DNA from 2 places in the Clostridioides sp. LIBA-7678 genome. Region 2 is predicted to be linked to the other one. Evidence: riboswitches for the same ligand, from Rfam matches in the RefSeq annotation. Region 2 holds a riboswitch; the other holds the start of a gene.

Region 1 (7,814 bases), 240 kb from region 2:
GAAAGTTTATGAAACTGCAAATAACAAATTAATAAAAGAAATCAAGGTAGGAAAAGAGCCTACAACTATAATTTGTTTGTAGGCTTTAATGTATGTCTCTTATAAGTAAGTCGATAACTTCGGCATACATATAAGATGCATTATTTTTCCAGTTGTTGCAAATAAGCTTTGCCTGTTTCTCTGATGAAACATTTAGATTTAAATCTATTAAGTTAGACTGATTTTCTATGACTCTAAGGTTGACAATAAATTCATTATCACTTTGTTTTACAAAACTAGACTTTACTTGAGTATCTGCTAGTAAATTTTCTTTATTAGAATCTATATACTTGTCTATTTTTTCTGTAACACTAGTAGGTATTCGATTAAAGAAGTATTCTAGACTTTCTACGCCTCTTTGAGTAAGAGCATAATATTCTCTGTCAGAGTCTTTATATGTAGTCAAAAACTTAGATTCCATAAGCTGAGATAAAAGCTGTTGTAATGAAAAATAATTCATCATCTCAGTCTCTAATACTACTTGAGTTATTTGAGAATTAGTTAAATCCATTTTAATTTTTTCTAATATATATAAAATTAAAAGTTTATGATACGCTAATTCTTCAGACGAGTTTTCAAACATAAATATCATCCTCCGTCAAACTATTTCTATATATAATATATTAAACTAATTCATACAAAATTAAAAGAACAATTTATATAGTATTATTAATCTTTAACAAATCATATAAAATTAATTTTACAAATAAATACAGAGAAACAGGGCTGCTAATTAGCAGCCCTGTTGATACCCAGGTGTCAAAATTTACTATCTATTTTCCAGCCATTTGTCTTTCAGCCATTTCAACTAATTTCTTAGTCATGTATCCACCAACATATCCATTTTCTCTAGCTGTTAAGTTTCCTTTGTCTATGTTTTCATAGTTAGATAAACCTATTTCGTTAGCTATTTCTAATTTCATTTGGTTTAAAGCAGCTTTTGCTTCTGGCACTACTGTTCTGTTTGAATTTGACATAGTAAATTTCCTCCTCAAATAATTAGTTTATGATGTCTAACAACACTTTTATTTATGTGATGTTAATACTAATTTCTCCAAAATAAAAATAATATATACAGAAAAATAAAGGTAAAAATGTAAAAAATATTAAAAAATTAAATAAACGGGTATTTTAGAGCGTTTAACTAGAACGATATAGATTTTGTTTTTTTACTTATTGTCTTATAAATTAAATATTACAGTACTTTTTTGAGCTAAAAAAAAATAAATTTTAAATATAGAAGAAATTATTTAAAAGGGGGAATAGTATGAAAAGAGAAGTCAAAAGAACTAAAGCTTTGATATATAGTGTTTTATTTTTTTCATTATTATTAGTATTAATATTTGCTCTTGTTTATGGAATAAAGTATATGTGTTCTAAGTCTGATAACTCAAAAATGCCTATATATAAAGTTGATACAAATGAGAAAAAAGTAGCTTTAAGTTTTGATGTTGCTTGGGGAACTAATAATATGGATGAAATTTTAAAGATTTTAGATAAACATAATATAAAAGCTACTTTTTTTCTAGTTGGTAGCTGGGTAGATGATAATCAAGATATTGTGAAGGCTATAGATGAAAAGGGACATGAAATTGGCAATCATTCAAATACCCATGCGAATTTGAAAGAAATATCAAAAGAAGACATAACAAAAGAAATAGAAACTACATCAGGAAAGATATTTAATATAACAGGGAAAAAAACAAATTTGTTTAGACCACCTTTTGGAGATGTAAACAACAAAGCTATGGACATTTGCAGTGATTTAGGTTATAAAGTAATTAAGTGGGATGTGGATTCTATAGACTGGAAAGAGCTTGGTCCAAACCATGTAATTGAAAAAGTAATAAAAGAATCTCAACCTGGCTCAATAGTTTTATTTCATGCTAATATAAATGATGTAGATAACTATTTGGACACTATAATAAGTAAGCTTAAAAAAGATGGATACAGTTTAGTAAAAATATCAGACTTATTATATAAAGATAATTACATAATTGATTCTAATGGAGTGCAGAAACTTAAGAATTAACAAGTAGTAAATGTATATTTTAAGTAAAGTTGTGGTAAATTATATAGTATATGTTAGAAAAGTGTCGATAAAAAGACGGTGTCTATTTCTTGACACTTTTTATGCATGTATGCAATATCAATAATTATAGATTAAATTGGTTGAAAAAGTGTCTAATAATTGACTTTTATAAAATGAGTTTAAATATTTGAAAGAAGTTATGGATGCTGTAAGACAGTATTTTCAAAGGGTATAAGTTTGTTTAAAAGTTGGCATAGAAATTGCTTTGTTAATAAGCGATATGTTCTATAGAAATAAACAATATGTTAAGACCTTGTAATAGAAAAATAACATTAACATTATTTGAACAGCTTATAAAAAAAATTAATATACTTAAGGGGGCGTACTAGTTGAACAAACTATATTCTATTTTATTAAAACAACACGTTGGTGGTCCAGATAAGCCAGTAGTAAGTGTTGGAGATGTAGTAAAAAAAGGAACTCTAATCGCAGAACCAGCTGGATTAGGGGCAAATATTTATGCCAGTGTTAGTGGAAAAATAAGTGAAATAAATGACCAAGCTATAGTAATCGAAGCTGATGAAGTACAAGATGATACTTTTGAACCATTAAAAGGAGAAGGTATACTTGACTTAATTAAAGAAGCTGGAGTTGTAGGTATGGGTGGAGCAGGATTCCCTACTCATATAAAATTAAACATAGATTTAAAAGGTGGAACAATATTAGCAAATGCTGCTGAATGTGAACCTTTATTAGCTCATAACATAAAAGAAATAGAAGAAAGACCAGAAATAGTTTACCAAGGTATAAAATATGCTATGGAAGTTACTAATGCTGGAAAAGGTATGCTAGCAATAAAAAGCAAGCATCCAGAAGCAATAGCAGCATTTAAAAAAGTAATAAAGCCAGGAGATAATATAGAAGTTGCAGAACTAGTTGACATGTACCCAATGGGAGAAGAGAGAGCGATAGTAAGAGATGTTCTAGGTAAATTACTTGAGCCAACTCAATTACCTTCAGAAGCTAATGCAGTAGTAATAAATGTAGAAACATTAACTAGAATAGTAGAAGCTGTTGAGCAAAAAAGACCAGTTATATCTAAAAATGTAACTGTAGTTGGTCAATTAAACAGTGGAAAAGAATCTATAGTATTTGAAGATGTGCCAATTGGAACTACTGTTGGAGAATTAATTGAAAGAGCTGGTGGAATAAAAGGTGAATACGGTGAGATAATCTTAGGAGGACCTTTCACTGGTAAAGCTACTACTTTAGATACTCCAATAACTAAAACTAGTGGTGGTATAATAGTTACTATGCCATTTGTTAATGAAAAGAGAAAAATGGGTCTTTTAGTCTGTGCATGTGGACCTAATGAAGAAAGAATGAGAGACATAGCAGCTAAAATGGGAGTTACTGATATAGTATCAGTTCAAAAATGTAAACAAGCTCAAGAAATTAAAGGTGCATTAAAATGTGAAAATCCAGGACACTGTCCAGGACAAGCTCAAAAATGTATAGAATTTAAGAAAGCTGGAGCAGAAGTTATATTAATAGGAAACTGTACTGACTGTAGTAACACAGTAATGGGTTCTGCACCAAAATTAAAATTAGGTGTATATCATATTACTGACCATGTAATGAGAACAGTTAATCACCCATTAATAAGAAGAATAAAAGGTGACGTAAGATTAAAAATAAAATAATATAATATAAAAATATATAATAAAACATCCTTGGAAAAAATTGTAAAATTGTTTTCGGGGATGTTTTTTTGTTGTGATATGTCGATAACATTAACGAATAATATAAATAATATAGAAGAAATAGACAAAATATAATATTTAATATATAATGATGGCAATAGCTATTAAAATTATATTAGACAAAAACAAACTCAGATATGTGGTCATATTGACATATAAAAATTGAATTGAGTCAATTATCCAATAGAGTAAAGATTTTTGTATTATCTCAAGATACTCTACAGTATCTTTTTTAATGTAAGAATAAGTTTTTGTCTCTTACTAATAATTTTAGAATGTTCGTAAAGAGTGCACTTAAAAAATAAAAAATATTACAAAAATAAAAATTACTAAAAACCTATTTATAGAAACTGTGAAGTATATCTTAAATTTGGGCACTTAAAAGATATATGGAGTTAGTAGTGCAACCTGCTATAAATATAAATAGGAGGAAAATCTTGAAAATAAAAATTAAAAAATCAAGTATAATTAGTTTAGTAATTGCTTTTAGTATGGCATTTACTGCATTTGCACCAATAATATCTTATGCTGACGAAGTAAGTGGAAAAGATACAATACTTGATGGAGAGAAGCCATCAGGAGGAGAAACACCAGACGGAGAAACACCATCAGGAGGGGAAACACCAGATGGAGAGAAACCATCAGGAGGAGAAACACCAGATGGAGAGAAACCATCAGGAGGAGAAGCACCAGACGGAGAGAAGCCATCAGGAGGAGAAACACCAGATGGAGAGAAACCATCAGTAGGGGAAACACCAGACGGAGAGAAGCCATCAGGAGGAGAAACACCAGATGGAGAGAAACCATCAGTAGGGGAAACACCAGACGGAGAGAAGCCATCAGAAGGAGAAACACCAGATGGAGAGAAGCCATCAGGTGAAGAGATACCAGATGGAGAGAAACCATTAGGTGGAATTATACCATCAGAAGAAGAGGAAGAATTAGAAGTAGAAGAAATGAGTTTGAAGCAGAATATTGAAGATATTCTTAATCTTACTGTATCTCAAATAAATAAGATTGTATATAATTTCTGGGAAGATGAAAATGATGTAAAAACAGATGTACAGTCAGAAATTAGTGAGGTACTTACTTCAAAAGATGCAAATATTGGATTATGGTATAATAAAAATTCAAAAGTAGAAGATACATGTTTATTAAAAGAAACAGATGGTTCAAATAGACCTTATTTTGATGTAAGATTTGATGATATTACAAAAACTTTAACTTTTGATTATATAATAGAAGGTCTTATAGGTGCAGGCTATAAAGATGGGAAATATATAATAGAAGGTGAGGACGGAGAACAAACTGCATTTTGTTATAATAATCATCTAAAATCTCCAACTAGTCATAATAAGAGTCCATACTTACCAGCAGAAGATTTTAATGGTCAAGAAAATCAAAACGAAGATGCAATTAAATCTATACTATATGCGGGTTCCGAGTTTGATGGATTTGGATATAAGCAACAGTTTAATTTAGGTGGAGAAGAATATGAAGGTATAACTCATGCTACTACTCAAGATGCAATTTGGATTATGCTTGGGCAAATGAATGAGCAGGAAAGACTTAAACAATATCAAGCTAATATAAAGCTTTATGATATGTTTATAGAGAGTGCAAAGACTGAAGAAGAAAAAGCTGAGTATCTAAAAGGTAAGGAAGCAGCAATAAATTCAAAAGCTTACTTAGAGGCATTATTAAATGCAGGGCGTGAAGAATTAAAGCCAAATGATACAGGAAAACCTAGTTTGAGTAATGGTTTGACTGATATCAAATTTGATAAGAATCAAGATGGTACTTATGAAACAGAAGCTATAGCTTTAGTAGGTTATAGTGGTGTAGTTAAATTAAAGTTACCAGATGGAGTAACTGCTTATGATGAAAATGGAAATATAATAGGTACAGGTGAAGTAGAAATTTCAACACAAGAAAAGTTTAAACTTAAGAGTGTTAATAAGCCAGATGTAAAAGCTAATATATCTGCTTTATCTTATGATTATATTTTCCCAAAAGCTATTCAATATTTTAAGACAGTTTTCGATTTTGGTGATAAAGACCATTCATCTTTATTGCCTACTAGTAAGCAAAATTTATTAAGTTATACAATAGAGCAAAAAAATGGTGAGGAAGTTGATTTCAATATAGGTGTACCAACAGATGGAGACCCTGATGTGAATCCACCAGTGCCACCAGATAATGGTAATGATAACTCAAATGGTCATAAACCTAAGCCATCACCACCATCAGATGATACAGTGATAAATCCACCAGTACCACCATCAGATGATACAGTGATAAATCCACCAATACCACCATCAGATGATACAGTAATAAATCCACCAGTACCACCATCAGATGATACAGTGATAAATCCACCAGTGCCACCATCAGGTGATGCAGTGGAAAATACATCAGTGCCATCAAAAAATGATACAATAGTAAATCCACCAGTACCACCAACAAATGACATAGTTGTAAAATCACCAAAAACAGGTGATGAAACTCAAATAATGCCATACATACTTATTGGTATTGTAGCAATTTGTGGGTTAGTGTATCAAACAAAAAGAGCAAAAAATTAATATGGAGTACTGTTTGTTATTAAGTTTTAAAATATATTGTCTCAAATTGATTTAAAATCATTTTGAGGCATTTTTTTATGTAAGTATAACCTTTGTGAGAACAGATGTTAATTGTTTTGTGAATAGAAAAATACTTTGAAGGTGAAAATAGTATTGAAAAAATAATATACTAAAGGTATAATTCATTTGATTTCATTTGTATAGATTTAAGTATTCATTTTAGTAATTACATGAATTTGTATTAGAAATTTGTATATTAAACAGTTAAGAAATTTTAATATTAATTATTTAATAAACTGTTATTATGATATGCTAGAATAAATATATATAAATAAGTTTTGATGATGTACTACTATAAAGGGGGGACTTTATGTTTTCGATACCAGAAGTAAAAAAAGTAGAAGAGGTAATGGATACAAAATTTACAACTATAGACGAAGACACAAGAATTGAAGATGCAATAAAAGAAATGATAAAAAGTAACACAAAAACTCTAATGGTAATAGATTCATCTGGTGAATTAAAAGGTATTATATCTATGACAGATATACATAATCTTTATGACATGCATAAGAAGTATGACGGTCAACCAGTAAAACTTATAATGAAAAAGGATGTAATATATGTCAGCGAAGGTCTAACCTTAGATGAGTGCAGAGATATAATGATATTGAAAAATATAGGAATTCTCCCTGTTCTTAGAGACAATAAAATTATTGGAGTCTTAAAACAAGAGCATATTAGAGACTATTTATATATGCATTTGGAAGACTATGGATTGACTTTGAAATATATTATAGGACAAATTAAAGAAGGAATTTGTGCTATAAATAACGAAGGTGTAGTTATATTGTGGAATAAGTTTATGGAGGAAAGGTATGATATAAAATCTGAAGACATAGTCGGTCGACCGATGAACGAATTTTTGGAAAATACTATTTCAGAAAAAGTATTAAATAGTAAAATCGGTATGAGTGACTTATATTTTACAGATAAAAAAGAAAATATGTATGCACTAGTCCATGCAAATCCTATATTTTATAAGGAAGAATTTATTGGTGTTGTATGTACAGAAGTTGATGTTACAGAAGCCAAGATACTTGCTCTTGAACTTGAAAAGGTAAATGATACATTGAAATATTTAAAGAATGAAGTTAAAAACTTATCCAAAGGTAGCTTTGATAAAATTTTAGGTAAGAGTTATAAGTTGGAAAAATCGAAAGCGATTGCAAAACAAGTAGCTAGAACCAATAGTAGCATATTTATCTGGGGTGAAAGTGGTACAGGTAAAGAAGTATTTGCCAGAGCTATTCATGATTATAGTGAGAGAAAAGGTCAATTTATACCTGTTAACTGTAGTGCCATACCAAATGAGTTGTTTGAAAGTGAGTTTTT
Region 2 (7,814 bases):
CCAGGAGTTATGTTACAAGGGAAAACAAAGATAGGTTCAGATTGTATAATTGGGACAAATTCATCTATAACAAATTCAGAAATAGGTGATGGTACAGAAGTAAAAAATTCAACTATAATTGATAGTAAAGTTGGAGAAAATACTACTATTGGTCCATATGCATATCTAAGACCAAAGAGTAACTTAGGAAACAATGTAAAAATAGGCGATTTTGTTGAAGTAAAAAATGCTGTTATAGAAGATGGTTCAAAGGCATCTCATCTTTCTTACATAGGAGACGCACATGTTGGTAAAAATGTAAACATTGGATGTGGAGTAGTCTTTGTAAACTATGATGGTAAAAATAAATTTAAATCAATAGTAAAAGATAATGCATTTATAGGTTCAAATTCTAACCTAGTTGCACCAGTAGTTGTAGAAGAAAAAGGATATATAGCAACTGGTTCAACAATAACACATGATGTTCCAGATGGAGCTTTGGCAATAGCTAGAGAAAGACAAGTTATTAAAGAAGGCTGGGTAGAAAAGAAGAATCAAAAAGATGCAGAAGGTAAGTAATCATTAGTTTATTATTTTGGCTAATAAATTTAGCTCGAAATTATTATAAATTATATTCACTAGGATTTTAAAATTTTCAGGAGGGTTACATAAATGAATACTAGCGGAAGCGAGATTAAAATTATTGCAGGTAATTCATCGAAAGAGTTAGCGCAGAAGATAGCTGACTATATAGGTGTATCAGTGCTAGACTGTGAAGTAGGTACATTCAGTGATGGTGAAATATGTGTAAACATGAATGAGACAGTAAGAGGTTGTGATGTGTTTGTAGTACAATCTACTAACAGTCCAGTAAATGATAACTTAATGGAGTTATTAATCTTAATTGATGCATTAAAGAGAGCATCAGCAGGAAGAATAACAGCAGTTATTCCTTACTATGGATATGCAAGACAAGACAGAAAAGCTAAGGCAAGAGATCCAATCACTGCTAAATTAGTTGCAAACTTAATAACTGCTGCTGGAGCAGACAGAGTATTAACAATGGATTTACATGCAGCTCAAATACAAGGATACTTTGATATACCACTAGACCACTTATTAGGTGGAACAATATTAGCAGATTACTTCAATGAAAAGAAAATAGAAGATTTAGTAGTAGTATCTCCTGATTTAGGAAGTGTTACTAGATCAAGAAAATTTGCTAATACTTTAAATGGAGAAGTACCAATAGCTATAATAGATAAGAGAAGACCAAAAGCTAATGTATGTGAAGTTATGAACTTAATAGGTGACGTTAAAGGTAAAAATGTTATACTATTAGATGACATGATAGATACAGCAGGAACAATAGTTAATGCGGCAAATGCACTTAAAGAATTTGGTGCAAAAGATGTTTATGCTTGTTGTACTCATGGTGTATTATCAGGACCAGCTATTGAAAGAATTTCTAATTCAGAGATAAGTGAGTTAATAGTTCTTGATACTATACAACTTCCTGAAGAGAAAAGAATTGATAAGATAAAGATAAAAACTGTAGCTCCTTTATTTGGTGATGCTATAAGAATGATATTCTCTAACGAATCAGTAAGTAAATTATTCTAATTTATTAGATTTATAAGAGTTGTTTAAAAGGATATAAAACTTTTGGACAACTCTTTTTTGTTATTTTAATTTATAGGAATATTTTAGATGTGTATATGTAATTTTAGAAAAGGATTATAGTTTAAAACTTCAGTGTATTTAAGTAAAAATAAGTGTAAAAAGTAAATAAAATTATGAATATTATGAATATAAAAAATATTTAGAAAAAGTATTGAAAAATTTTAGATTATGTAGTATTATGTAAATATAAATAAAGAAAGAGGTGTTTCCAATGGGAAGGTCAGAAGATGAACCCTTAATAATTAAATGATTCAGTCACAATCTATAAGGAATAAAAAAATCTATTGAAAGTTTATTTATAAGAATTGAAAATAGTATCTATTCTATATCTTTAATGTTTGTGAGAGGGTTCTGGATTATATAAAGTTACTGTAAAGAAAGTAATTTTGCACAATAAGCATATCTGTAAATGAAGAATTTCGTTTATATAGTGATTGTGGCTGAATCATAATTAAAAGAGATAGAATGTTTATAATAGATGATTTTAATAAAATACTATATTGTAATAGCTTCTAGCTTTCAAATAAATATTAGCAAAGGATGGAAATGACGATGATAAAACTAAATGATAATTTATAAATATCTCCTTACGATATATGATAATTGTAGGGAGATGTTTCTTTTTTTGTATAGTCTAAATATTTCTAGAAATTGTGTTTCAATATGTAAAAAATTGGTATATATAAATAATATAAACTTAGTTGATAAAATTTGGTAACTATTATATAATATAAGTGGATATGTATATATAATTATGCATTACCCTGAATTTAATAAAAATAGAAACGCTGATATATGTTCTGTGATTTGGGCACCTTGGGACATATGGAGTTAGTGGTGCAACCGGCTATGGAATTGTATTTATTTATGGATACTTTTATTTTCATAGCATTTTTTGTTTTAAGATGGTTATATGCTAGAAATAAATCTGGTTAGTACGTGTAAATAACTTTACTTAGATTTTAACCAGGTATATTATAAGTAAGTATTAATTAAAAAAATTGAGGGGGAATAAAAATGAAGTTAAGAAAGAATAAAAAAGGTTTCACTTTGGTGGAATTATTGGTAGTAATTGCAATTATAGGTATATTAGCAGTAGTAGCAGTTCCAGCTTTATTTAGTAATATAAATAAGGCTAAGGTAGCAAGTGTTGAGTCTGATTATAGTTCAGTTAAGAGTGCAGCATTGTCTTATTATTCAGATGAGAATAAACTACCTGTAAATGCAAGTAAATTAGATGTATTTGGATCATATATGGAATCTATACCAACTAAAGCAGATATAGGAGGTAGTTATGAGCTTACTGTAACTGGAAATAAATTGGCACTAAAAATAGATGATGTTACATTAACAAAAGCACAAATGGACAAATTAATAAGTGACATAGGTGAAGATAAAATATTTACAGATTCAAAACTTACAACAGCGTTAAATGCTGCAGAAAAAGCTGGTGTGAAAAATATTCCAATATATCTAGTTCTTATTGATAATACAAATTTATAATTAAGTAGGAAAATATACTAGTTTCAAATTAATAGAATTTAAAAGACAGGAAGAAAAATCTTCCTGTCTTTTTATACTATTTTCTTTAATATCCAATCACAAATGATGATATAATTGAGATAGTAAAGGAGTGAAATCTGTGGCTAAAAAAGTTAGAATAGGAGACAAACTGGTTGAAAAAGGATACATAACAGAAGACCAGCTTAAATGGGCATTATCAGAGCAAAAAAACAGTGGGAAAAGACTAGGAGAATTTCTAGTACAAGAAGGTCTTATAGATAGTAACTTATTAATAAGTGTATTAAAAGAACTTTTGGATATAGAAAGTGTATTTTTAGAAGGAACAGAAATAGACACATTAGCTACAAAAATGGTTCCAGAAAATATATGTAAAAGATATACGATATTTCCATTCAAAATCGATGGAGACAAGATATGTCTAGCCATGTCAGACCCACAAGATAGAGAAGCAGTTCAAGATGTAAGACGTATGTCAGGGAAAGATGTAGAAATATTTATATCGAGTGCAGAAGATATAAACAAAGCAATAGGTCATGCTTATGCTCATTCAGAAATAAATAAGGCAATGACTGAGTACAACAAGAATAGAACTGGTGGAGTAAGAGAAACAGTAATACTTGAAGAAGATGTAAACGCAGCTCCAATAGTAAGATTAGTAAACAACATACTAGAAAATGCTGTGAGAATGGAAGCAAGTGATATACATATAGAACAAAGCGAAAATTACATGCGTGTTAGATTTAGAATAGATGGTATGCTAAGGGAATATATGAGAATGAACTCAGCGCCATACAAAGCAGTAGTAAGTCGTATCAAAATAATGTCAGATATAAATATATCTGAAAAGAGAATCCCACAAGATGGCAGAATTTATTTAAAAGTAGATAACAAACCTATAGATTTTAGGGTTTCTACAATGCCAACTAATAGGGATGAAAAGATAGCCATGAGGGTTCTTGATAAGAGTAATTTTATGGTTAGTAAAGAAGTACTAGGAATAGATGAACATGGCTCTAAGATATATGACGAGTTGATAAACACTCCTTATGGGCTTATATTGGTAGTTGGTCCTACTGGAAGTGGAAAGACAACTACATTATATTCAATGTTAAATCAATTAAATACAGAAAATAGGAACCTCCTAACTATAGAAGACCCTATAGAGTATGAATTACCTGGCGTAAATCAATCTCAAATAAATGAAAAAGCAGGTCTTACCTTTGCCAGTGGACTTAGAGCTTTTATGCGTCAAGACCCAGATATAATAATGGTTGGGGAGATAAGGGATACTGAAACTGCGGAAATAGCAATAAGAGCTTCTCTTACAGGACATTTAGTTTTAAGCACATTACATGCAAATACAGCAGTTGGAGCAATTTCTCGTCTTTTAGATATGGATGTAGAAAGTTTTTTGATAACCTCATCCGTTTTAGGGGTAATATCTCAAAGACTTACAAGAAAAATTTGTGAGCATTGTAGGGTTTCATATGAAGCAGATATTGGAGAAAAAAAGGCTCTTGGTATTGATATAAATGAATCAGTAACTATTTATAAAGGAGAAGGATGTGAAAGATGCAATAATACGGGATATAAGGGGCGTCTAGGTATATTTGAAATGCTTGAAATAACACCAGAAATAAAAGAGTTAATAGATTCATCTGCCAATCAAAGAGAAATTTTAAAGGTAGCTAGACAACAAGGTATGATTAGTCTAAAAGAGGATATAGTTAAAAAGGTTTTAAATGGAAAGACAACAGTAGAAGAAATGATTAGAATAATTTTGATGACTGATTAAAGGATGATATTATGAAAAGTTTTAAGTATACAGTGATAAAAGAGGATGGAAAAAAGCAAACTGATGTGATTGAAGCTAATGATTTTAATGAAGCTAGAAATCTACTTAGAAAAAGAAATCTTAGAGTTCTCGAAATTAAAGAAAGTAAAAGTAAAAATATAAGTGTCTTTAGTAGAAAGAGAAAAAAAGACTTAGGAGCTGACCAGATAAGCCACTTTTGTAGACAGTTTGCTATTATAGTATCTTCGGGTATAAATAGTATCTCAGGCCTAGAAACATTAGCCAGAAGGTCAACTAATGTTACCTTGAGAGAAGAAATTAATCGTATAGTGGCAGAAATAAAAATAGGTTCTACTATTGCAGATTCAATGCTTTCATCAAAATCAAAGTTTCCAAAATTACTTGGAGCTATGGTAGCTACAGGTGAGGCCACAGGTAAATTAGATGAAGTACTAAAAAGTATGGCTTCATTTTACTCAAGTGAACATAGAATTAAGCAAAAGCTTAGAAATGCAGCAACATATCCATTAATAGTTTTAATTTCTTCATTTATAATGATTTTTATATTTACAGCATTTATGGTGCCTAAGATGGTTAATTCAATTACAACAGTAGGTGCAACCCTTCCCCTTATAACAAGAATTGTTATGGGGTTTGGTATGTTTATGAAGAAGTTTTGGATAATAGTACTTCTAGCTATTATACTGTCCATTTACCAATTTAAGAAATATTTAAAAACACCAATTGGTAGAGCACATAAAGATAGAGTCATAAATAAGATACCTATTTTAGGAAAAGGAATAAACTGTATGGTAGCTACACGTTTTTCAAGAGCATTGTATCTATTTGTATCAACAGGGTACCCATTAGTTCAGGGACTTGATTATATTATAGATAGTGTAAATAATACCATGGCAGAAAAGATTTTGTCATCAGCTAAAGATGGAATAACAAGAGGTGAGGGCTTAGCAGAAAACTTAGAGAGATATACCTATTTTGATTCTGTATTAGTGCAGATGATAGCTATAGGAGAGCAGACAGGGGAGTTAGAGAATATAAGCAGACAGATGGCCGAATTCTATGAGTATGAATCCGAAATTTATTTAAATAGGATGGCATCAATGATAGAACCTGTTTTAATAATTGCAGTTGGTATTATAGTTGCGGTACTGGTTGTATCAATATTTATGCCAATGCTTAGTATATATGATGCTATGTAGGAGGGAAAGGACAAATGAACAAGGTTTATGTATCATATTATGGCGATTCTATTTCCATAGTTGAGGGCAGATATAAACATGATAAAGATAAGTTTTATATAAAAAATTTTAATGCGTTTTCAATAGAGGATATTGCACAAGATTTTTCTAAGGAAAAGTATGCTCTATTGAGATACGCATTAGAAAATATTAAGTTAAAATCAAGACATGTAGTTTTTTGTTTAAATACAAGAGATGTAATTCTAAAACCCCAAAAACTCCCTAAGATGGATAAAAAGGATTTAGATGGATTTATGAAGCTAGAAATGGATGAGATGATGGCTTTGGAATCAGATGAATATGTGTTTTCATATGAAGTATCTAGTGAAACATCAGATAGTTCAACTGGTGAGGAGTCAAGTCTAAATCTTATCATTGGAGCTATAAAAAAGGAAGAAATAAATGCAATTGTAGAGATAATGCATGAGTTCGATTTAATATTGGATAGAATAGACACATTATCAACTGCTTATTTAAGAATTCTTAAAAATTTGGATTACAACGATATAATGGTAACTAACATAAGTGACAATAGTACAATTATAAATATATATAAGAAAGATACTTTATTTATTAGTGATAATATACCGATAAGAATAACTGCAAAAGATATGGAAATGCAATTATTAAATGTAGTAGAAGAATCAAAAGGTCTTATGAATTACTATTCGTCAAGAAACTTTGGTAAGGTTACAGATACCATATTAATATTAGGAAAAAGATATTCAAATAAATTGATTTATGAGGCTTTTAGTTCTGCATTTTCAAATTATGTTTCTCAAGGTCTTACTGAAATAATGGATATATCTGATATGATAACTGGAGATATAGATGAAGATGATATAAATTCAATTGTAGAGCTTCTAGGAAGTATGATAGAACCTAAAGGTAAAAAGGATTTTGAAAATATAAACTTTTTACCAATGGATATACTCAAAAAACAGATGAAAGCCAAGCAAGTGAAAAACATGCTAAAAATAGCACCAATAGTTATTTTAGTTCTTGCTATTCCATATTTATGTTTGATTTTTTCAAATAGCTTAGCTAATAAAGAGCTTGAAAATGTTAATGATGAAATAAGAAGTATTGAATCTGCATATTATCAGATTGGAAATATAGAAAAGATGATACAAAGCAAAACTGAAGAAATAAAAGTATATGATATGTTAATTGGGAAAAAGGTGAAGTGGGAAAATTTATTGGATGATATAGATAAAAATACTCCAAGTAGAGTTGAGCTAACAAGTTTATCAACTACTTATCAAAATCTTGGCACTACTAATAAAACTGAAAACTCAAATAATGATAAAGCTACTACAAATAAATCAAGTAATAATGAAACAAAATCAAACACAAAAAGCAATAGTGATGGAAATAAAACTAGTAGTGATTTAAGTGAAGAGAAGACTACAAATATATCAGAAGCATTAACTGGGGATAGTGAAACTAATGATACAGATACAGAGAAGGATGATAAGACACCATTATATGACAAGATACCAAATATCATAAACATAGAAGGAAATGCTAAAGATTCTTCTTATGTAGGTCAATTTTTATATAAACTAAAGGGA

Evidence for each region. A riboswitch is a leader RNA that binds a small molecule or an ion and turns the genes downstream of it on or off. The one in region 2 is predicted to bind cyclic di-GMP.
Region 1: another riboswitch for cyclic di-GMP. It lies ahead of ACTG46_RS17465 (Cys-Gln thioester bond-forming surface protein); the one in region 2 lies ahead of ACTG46_RS18565 (type II secretion system protein).

Annotation. Positions count from the first base shown of each region.
Region 1 covers NZ_CP196987.1:3,773,843-3,781,656, reverse strand. The annotation lists gene ACTG46_RS17490 (beta-propeller fold lactonase family protein) at 1-82, shown strand, start outside; gene ACTG46_RS17485 (DUF4364 family protein) at 86-622, opposite strand; gene ACTG46_RS17480 (alpha/beta-type small acid-soluble spore protein) at 813-1,016, opposite strand; gene ACTG46_RS17475 (polysaccharide deacetylase family protein) at 1,307-2,071, shown strand; gene prdC (proline reductase-associated electron transfer protein PrdC) at 2,461-3,774, shown strand; cyclic di-GMP riboswitch class II at 4,171-4,256, shown strand; gene ACTG46_RS17465 (Cys-Gln thioester bond-forming surface protein) at 4,272-6,419, shown strand; gene prdR (sigma-54 dependent transcriptional regulator PrdR) at 6,790-7,814, shown strand, end outside.
Region 2 covers NZ_CP196987.1:4,017,987-4,025,800, reverse strand. The annotation lists gene glmU (bifunctional UDP-N-acetylglucosamine diphosphorylase/glucosamine-1-phosphate N-acetyltransferase GlmU) at 1-558, shown strand, start outside; gene ACTG46_RS18570 (ribose-phosphate diphosphokinase) at 652-1,602, shown strand; cyclic di-GMP riboswitch class II at 2,435-2,520, shown strand; gene ACTG46_RS18565 (type II secretion system protein) at 2,680-3,165, shown strand; gene ACTG46_RS18560 (GspE/PulE family protein) at 3,305-4,981, shown strand; gene ACTG46_RS18555 (type II secretion system F family protein) at 4,993-6,201, shown strand; gene ACTG46_RS18550 (PilN domain-containing protein) at 6,216-7,814, shown strand, end outside.